Regions from separate parts of the Streptosporangium sp. G12 genome, predicted to be linked through region 1. Evidence: riboswitches for the same ligand, from Rfam matches in the RefSeq annotation. Region 1 holds a riboswitch; the other holds the start of a gene.

Evidence for each region. A riboswitch is a leader RNA that binds a small molecule or an ion and turns the genes downstream of it on or off. The one in region 1 is predicted to bind S-adenosylmethionine.
Region 2: linked by a shared signal. The riboswitch ahead of thrC (threonine synthase) and the one ahead of ACVCAG_RS18880 (glutathione S-transferase C-terminal domain-containing protein) in region 1 are both predicted to bind S-adenosylmethionine.

Annotation. Positions count from the first base shown of each region.
Region 1 is NZ_JBRIQO010000011.1:245,149-249,157, reverse strand. Features, by position in the region: gene ACVCAG_RS18890 (ABC transporter permease) at 1-631, shown strand, start outside; gene ACVCAG_RS18885 (DUF402 domain-containing protein) at 689-1,210, opposite strand; SAM riboswitch class IV at 1,263-1,375, shown strand; gene ACVCAG_RS18880 (glutathione S-transferase C-terminal domain-containing protein) at 1,415-2,350, shown strand; gene ACVCAG_RS18875 (FAD/NAD(P)-binding protein) at 2,347-4,009, shown strand, end outside.
Region 2 is NZ_JBRIQO010000054.1:27,209-31,217, reverse strand. Features, by position in the region: gene ACVCAG_RS44620 (cold-shock protein) at 1-103, opposite strand, end outside; gene ACVCAG_RS44615 (MoaD/ThiS family protein) at 450-725, opposite strand; gene thrC (threonine synthase) at 748-2,043, opposite strand; SAM riboswitch class I at 2,058-2,200, opposite strand; gene ACVCAG_RS44605 (alpha-lytic protease prodomain-containing protein) at 2,419-3,951, opposite strand.

The DNA.
Region 1 (4,009 bases):
CCTGTTCGGCGGCGCGATACAGACCGGCACCGACTACGTCACCTACGCCGTCCCCGGCATCCTCGTCATGTGCGCCTCCTACGGCGCCTCCCTGACCGCGGTCGCCGTCAGCCACGACATGAGCCGGGGGATCGTCGACAGGTTCAGGTCGATGGACGTCGGCGGCGGGGCGTTCCTGGGCGGGCACGTGGCCGCGAGCACCGTGCGCAACCTCACCTCGCTCGCCATCGTGTTCGCCGTCGCGTTCCTGCTCGGCTTCCGGGCGGACGCGGGCCTGTCCGGCTGGGCCGCGGCGGTGGGCGTCCTGGTGGTGTTCGTCCTGGCCATGTCCGCCGTCTCGGCCCTGGTCGGCCTGCTGGCCAGGACGCCGGAGGCCGCGGGCGCCTTCACCTTCCTGGTGATGTTCCTGCCCTACCCGAGCAGCGCCTTCGTCCCGGTGCACACCATGCCCGCGTGGTTGCACGGGTTCGCGGAGAACCAGCCGGCCACGCCGATCATCGAGTCCGTACGCGGCCTGCTGCTCGACCGGCCCGTGGGGGGCGACCCGTGGAAGGCGCTGGCCTGGTGCGGCGGTTTCCTGCTGGTCTCGGCGGTCCTCTCCGCCAGGATGTTCCGCCACCGCGCCCGCTGAGGTCGCGGGGGTGCCGGGGCGGTGGGGGTCGCCACCCCCGGCACCCCCGCCCATGGTTCAGCCGACCAGGGTGAGCCAGCGCGGCGCGTCCCCGAAGGGGGCGGTGCGGGAGGTGACGGCCTCCATCAGCCAGGCGGCCGAGGCTCGGGCGTTCTCGACCACGTCGGTCGGGTAGGCGTACTTGACCCGGTGCTCCTCGAACTCGTCCTCGTCGTCCAGGAAGACCCTGCTCGGGCGGCCCTTCAGCAGGTTCCGGCGGGTCCGGATCACGTCGAGGTCCAGGTCGACCATGGTGACCTCGCCGTCTCTCCACTCCGGCACCGTGGAGACGTCGCAGTAGATCTCGTGCTTGTGCGGGGCGGCGTTGAAGGCGGCCGTCCACCAGGCGTCGCGCGGGAAGAGCATCACGAACGGATGCGGCCAGGGGACCGCGGGACCGTCGCCCTTGTGGCCACTGGAGTCGGCCACGCAGCCCGTCCACACCCCGTGCTCGTCCTCGCCGAGCAGCAGGCCGCGGTGATGCCAGTGCAGTGATCCGTCGTACTTGCGGTAGACCACGTTCACGCTCTCATAGGACATTCCACGACACTAAGCCTTGACAGAGATCTATGTATTTCCTACCTTCTAAATAGGTTAAGAGCGTCAGTGAGAAGCCCCGGCTGGCTGACCGGCAACCCTCGCACCGCGGCGGGGTGCCTCCGGGGGAGACCTGGCGGCACGGTGGGCGTGCCGCAAGCGCGGACCCCCTCAACCAGGGTCACCGAGACATGCCGGGAGCGCCACATGTCGAAGACCAGCACACTGAACCACGCGAGCCCCGTCGACCTCGACACCCACGGCCACTACCGGCCCGGTGGCAGGCCCGGCCCGCGCTACCCCTTCCAGGGGCGGATCGGCACACCCGCCTTCCCCACCGAGCCCGGGCGCTACCACCTCTACGTCGCGGCCGTCTGTCCGTACGCGCAGCGCGCGTCCATCGTGCGCTCCCTCAAGGGACTCCAGGACGTGGTCTCGCTCTCCTACGTCGACGACGAGCGCGACGGGCGCGGGTGGGCGTTCCGCGAGCGGCGCGGGGCCGACCCGGTCAACGGGTTCACCATCCTTCGGCAGGCGTACGAGGTGACCGAGCCCGGCTTCGACGGGCACGTCTCGGTGCCGGTCCTGTGGGACAGGACGACCGGCCGCATCGTCAGCAACAACTTCCCCGACATCACGATCGACCTGGCCACCCGGTTCGGCGGCGACCCCGAGGCCGACCTCTACCCCGAGGAGCTCAGGCCGGAGATCGACGAGCTCAACACGAGGATCTACGAGATCGTCAACACGGCGGCGGGCCGCGTGGCGGCGACCACCACCGAGGCCGCGTACACCGAGGCGCGCGGGGCCGTGGTCGCCTTCCTGGACGAGCTGGACGCCCGCCTGGCCGACCGCAGGTTCCTGTTCGGCTCGGGGATCACCGAGGCGGACGTGCGGCTCTGGCCGACCCTGCTCCGCTTCGACCTGAGCGACAACCCGGCGGCGAGGATCAGCGAGCGCCCGCTGACCGCCTTCCCCAACCTGTGGGCCTACGCCAGGGACCTGTACGCCCACCCCGCCTTCCGCGAGAACACCGACTTCGCCGTCGTCGCCCGTCCGTCGGGCGAGACCGACGCTTGGCGGATCCCGGTCGAGCCGTCGCACGCCGACTGGGACCAGCCGCACCGCAGAGCCGCCATATGAGCGCCTCGATCGCCGTCGTCGGCGCCGGGCCGACGGGCACCTGCCTGGTGGAGCGCATCTGCGCCAACGCCGCCGACCTGCTCGGCTGGCCGTCGCTGGACGTCCACGTGATCGACCCCCACCCGCCGGGCGGCGGGCGCGTCTGGCGCCACGACCAGCCGGACCTGCTCTGGATGAACTCCGCCGCCGCCGACGTGACGCTCTTCACCGACGAGTCGGTGCGCTGCGAGGGACCGATCCGCCCCGGACCCACGCTGGCCGAGTGGCTCGGCGGCGACCCCGGCAGGTTCGCCTCCCGCCCGGCACAGAACGGCTACCTCTCCCACGTCTTCCGGCAGGCGGTGGCGAACGCCCCGCGCGGCGTCCGGGTGCACGTGCACGCCGCCCGCGCCGTCGACCTCGCCGACGTCCCCGGCGGGCAGGCGGTGACGCTGGACGACGGCCGGACGATCGAGGCCGACGCGGTGATCCTGGCCCAGGGACACGGCGACGTGACGCCGACGAGGGAGGAGGGCGCGCTGGCCGATCTGGCCGCGCGCGGGGGGCTGCGCTACCTGCCCACCGGCTACGCGGCGGACCTCGACCTGGACGGCGTTCCCGCGGGAGAGCCGGTGATCGTGCGGGGGATGGGGCTGGCCTTCGTCGACCTGATGGTGCTGCTCACCTCGGGCCGGGGCGGCCGGTTCGTCCGCGAGTACGACGGGGAGCTGGTCTACCTGCCCAACGGGCGCGAGCCCCTCCTGCGCGTGGGGTCGCGGCGCGGCGTGCCGTACCACTCCAAGACCGGTTACCCCTTCACCGGCGCCCGCCCGCCGGTGCCGCGCTTCCTCACCCGCGAGACGCTGGGGGAGGGACCGTGGAACTTCCGCCGCGACGTGTGGCCGCTGGTCGCCAAGGAGCTGGCCTTCGCGTACTACCACGAGCTCATCACCGCCCACCCCGAGCGCGCCAAACTGGGCTGGGCGCAGTTCGAGGAGGGCTTCGCCGCCGAGGAGTGGCGCAGCCTCGGGATGCGCAGGCTGATCCGCGAGGCCGTGCCCCGGCACCCGGACCGGCTCGACTTCGACCGGCTCGACCGGCCGCTGGACGGCATCCGGTTCGGCGACCAGGCCGGCCTGCAGAAGTGGATGCGCGGCTATCTCACCGTCGACCTGGAACGACGTTCGGATCCGGCGCACAGCGCCGACCACGCCATGATCCTCGGGCTGCTCTCCGTCTACGGTGTCCTCGCCGAGCTGGGCGTCTCCGACCCGTGGTTCGGCGGGTTCTTCAGCTACGTCGCCAGCGGCCCGCCGGGACCCCGGCTGGAGGAGCTGCGCGCCCTGGCCAGGGCGGGGGTGGTCACCTTCCTCGGCGCGGACCTCAAGGTCGACCACCACGACGGGCGCTGGCGGGCACAGAGTCCCACCGTGCCCGGCGGCGTGACGGCCACCACCCTCGTCGAGGCCAGGCTGCCCGCGCCCAGCGTGAGCCGGGCCGTCGACCCGCTCATCGCCGCGCTCCGCGACCGGGGCGAGCTCGACGAGGAGTCGGGTCTGGTGAGCGTACGGCCCGCCGACCGCCGCCTGCTCGACAGGTCCGGCACCCCGCACCCCCGCAGGTTCGCCTTCGGCCCCTGGGTCGTCGGCGGCCGGGCCACCGGCGGCTTCGCCAGGCCGC
Region 2 (4,009 bases), on a different contig from region 1:
TCATGATCGCGGAGTAATGGACGAACACATCCTTACCACCGTCTACCGCGATGAAGCCGTAGCCCTTGTCCGCGTTGAACCATTTGACGGTGCCCTGCGCCACTTGCGACTCCTCTTACTGGTCTTAAGGACGACGCCCATTCCTCTCGCGAAGTCCTCAATCGCCGGGACGGACTTCGCCACGTCGATCGTTCCGACCATACCTGTGGGAAGCGGTAGGGCAACAGAGTCAAGCACCAAACTACCGCTTTACGAGAGCTTTTAGTACGAGAACAGAGTTTCACTATCACTATTAGTTAGTTAAGGGTTACATCATCCATCTAGTCCACGAATATGAGCTTGCATCATAAAATACGGCACCCGCCCGGCCGGAGCCGGGCGGGTGCCGTGGAGTCGCGGGTGCCCCGAGGGTGGCGCGGGGCGGTCAGCGCCGCGTCAGGGCGGGAGAATCAACCTCCGGCCACCGCCGGGATGATGGAGACCTGGACGCCGGAGGGCGTGGCCGTGTCGAGGTTGTCGACAAAACGGACGTCCTCATCCCCTACATAGACGTTGACAAAACGTCGGATCTTTCCCGATTCATCAAGAATCCGGGCGCCGATCCCCGGGAAGTCCGCGTCGAGCTTCTGAAGAACATCGCGCAGGGTCTCACCCTCTCCGTTCACCTCGGCGGCACCATCGGTGTAAGTCCGGAGAATCGTCGGAATCCGCACAGAAACGCTCATAATTCAGTACCTTTCACGATTTCTAGGCGATAGCCGCACGGAATGCGTCAAGAGAAGGCCGAATCACCGCGGTCGGGCGCGCCTCCGCGGCCACCGCGTCGAGGGTCTTGAGGCCGTCTCCGGTGTTGAGCACCACGGTCTCGGCGTCGGGGTCGAGGGTGCCCGAGGCGACCAGCTTGCGCAGCACCCCGACGACGACGCCCCCGGCGGTCTCGGCGAAGATGCCCTCGGTCCTGGCCAGCAGCCGGATCGCGTCGACGATCTCGGCGTCGGTGACGTCCTCGACCGCACCGCCGGTGCGGCGGGCGATGTCCAGGACGTACGGGCCGTCGGCCGGGTTGCCGATCGCCAGCGACTTGGCGATCGTGTCCGGCTTGACCGGGCGGATCACGTCGTGGCCCGCCTTGTAGGCGGCGGAGACCGGGGAGCACCCCTCGGCCTGGGCCGCGAAGATCTTGTACGGCCTGTCCTCGACCAGGCCGAGCGCGACCAGCTCCTTGAAGCCCTTGTCGATCTTCGTGAGCTGCGAGCCCGACGCGACCGGGATGACGATCTGGTCGGGGATGCGCCAGCCGAGCTGCTCGGCGATCTCGTAGGCCAGGGTCTTGGACCCCTCCGCGTAGTACGGCCGGAGGTTGACGTTGACGAAGCCCCACTGGTCGCCCAGCTCGTCGCCGATGAGCTCGGAGCAGAAGCGGTTCACGTCGTCGTACGTGCCCTCGATGCCGATGAGCCTGCCGCCGTACACGGAGGCCATGACGATCTTGGCCTGCTCCAGGTCGGAGGGGATGAACACGCAGGCGTCCAGCCCGGCCCGCGCGGCGGCGGCGGTCACGGCGCCGGCCAGGTTGCCGGTGGAGGAGCAGGAAAGAGTGTGGAAACCGAAGTTGCGGGCGGCCTCGACGGCGATGGCCACCACGCGGTCCTTGAAGGAGTGCGTGGGGTTGCCGGAGTCGTCCTTCACGTGCAGGGAGCGGATGCCCAGCTCGCGGGCGAGGTTGCCGGCGTTGACGAGCTTGGTCCAGCCGGGCGCCATGTTGGGCTTGGCGGCCACGTCGTCGGGGACGGGCAGCAGCGAGCGGTAGCGCCAGATGTTGGTCGGCCCCTCGGCGATCCGCTCCCGGGTCACACGCCCGAAGTCGTACGCGATCTCAAGGGGCCCGAAACACTCGTTACAGGCGAAGCTGGGGCCGAGGTCGTAGCGGGCACCGCACTCCCGGCAGGACAGGGCGACGGCGGGGCCGAAGCGCCGGTCTCGCGCGTCGCCGGCACGACCGGAGGAGGAGGTGGTGTTGTTCTCAGTGGTTGCGAGCGCCATGAAGCGAGGCCTTTCCCTCATCTTCGTCTGCGGACCACCCTGGTCACAGACCGGAATTGGCACCTGTCCCGGCCGACCTCGTTCAGATCACGAGTCTTGAACCGGGATGGTTGCCGGGGCTTCGCAGGGCCGGTCCCTCCACCCCTCTGGATGAGCAAATATTCAGTTGGAAACCTGACGCGCAGGTCCTCAGCACTCTACCCCGACCCGCCGCCCTCCTGACTCCTTGTCTCACTGTGCGAGACATGGCGTGTTATCCACCGGACGATCGAACCTTGGCCGCCGGTCGCGGGGCACCCGGCACGCGCCCCGGACGGCAGGCGGGGTCCCGCCCCCTTCCCGGTCGTCGCCGCCGGAGGCGACCCGCCGGAGCGGTCACGGCACTCGGATCCCCAGGGTGTAGGAGCCGGAGCCTGCCACGGAGACCACCCGGTAGCGGTAGTAGCCGGGCGTGCCGTTGTAGGAGATTCTCTCGTCGGGACCCGCGCTGCTGGAGGTCGCGACGACCGACCAGCCCGCCCTGTTCCACTTCTGCAGGTACAGGTCGAAGTCGGTGCCGTCGGGGCCGTCCAGGCAGGCGAAGTGGAGGCCCCCGGCGGTCGGCCTGTAGTGGAGACCCTTCGGCTGGTAGGCGGCCCCACCGGCGGCCAGGGTGCCGTTGTGGGTGTTGGGGAAGCCGTTGCAGGTGCCCGTGACCGGCGGCGGCGGATTGCCCGCGGTGGTCCTCAGGGCCAGGCCGTAGGCGGTGAGGATCGGGGCGATCGGCTGGAAGTAGGTGGTGCCGCCCTGGTTGCAGTCGCCGGAGCCGCCGGAGGTGACGCCCTGGGCCTGGTCGACGGAGATGAACGAGCCGCCGGAGTCCCCGGATTCGGCGCAGACGGTGGTGCGGGTCAGCCCGAAGACGTTGCCCTGGGGGTAGGTGATACTGGCGTCGCGCTGCTGGATGAGGCCGCAGTGCCAGTCGGTGGTGGAGCCGGACCGGCAGACCGAGGCTCCCTCGACGGCGACCTGGGCGCCGGCGACGGGCGCGGTGCCGCCCTGGCCGTTGTCCACCGTCGGGGTGGCCGTCCAGTTGTCGTTGACCGAGACCCAGGCGTAGTCGCTGCCGGGGAAGACCGATCCCTCGAAGGTGCCCTGGGCGATGCGGTTGAAGCCGGTGGTGGCGGCGCCGGTCCTGCCGCAGTGACCCGCGGTGACGAAACCCTGCCGGGTGTCCTTGAGCACGGAGAAGCCGATCGAGCAGCGGCTGGTGCCGCCGATGTAGTAGGCGTCGCCGCCCACCAGGTCGTACAGCGGCTGGGGAACCTCGGTGGAGGGCAGCACCACTACCGCCGCTTTGTTCACCTCGGCGCTCTCGATGACGTTCTCGGCCGCCTGGGGTTGCGTGGACAGGACGACCACCTTGTTCCTCTTCACGTCGACGTAGCGCGCGCTCGACACGAGCGGCTGCGGCGGCAGGGTCTCGTCGAGCTCACGCTTGATCATGGTGAGCTCCGCCAGTGACCTGGTGACGATCTCGGCCTGGACTCCCGAGTCGAGGATCGTGGGGATGTCGGCGGCACTGGTGGTGGCCGCCACCAGGGTGTGCGCGGTGCTTCCCCTGAGCCAGGTGCCGCCGAAACGGGAACCGAGCCTTCTGCTCAGCTGTGTCGCGATCGGGGTCAGCCGGACCTCGTTGAGCAGCCGGGCCTGGGCCTGCGCCGGGGTCAGGCCCAGGTCGCGCCCGAGCGCCGCCAGCATGCCCGGTGGCGGTTTCAGCGCGGCCGACATGGCCGACATGGCCGACGCGGCGGCGGGCGTGGCCGGGGCGCCCGTCGCGTGGCGTTCGGCGCCGGCCGGTACGGCTGCCAGGGCAAGTGCGCTGGCCGTCAGGGCGCATGATGCGATGACAACGTGTCTACGGAACATGTGGGCTCTCCTCGACCTTTGCCTGTGAAGCGCGAGGGGAGATCACCACATGTCACCG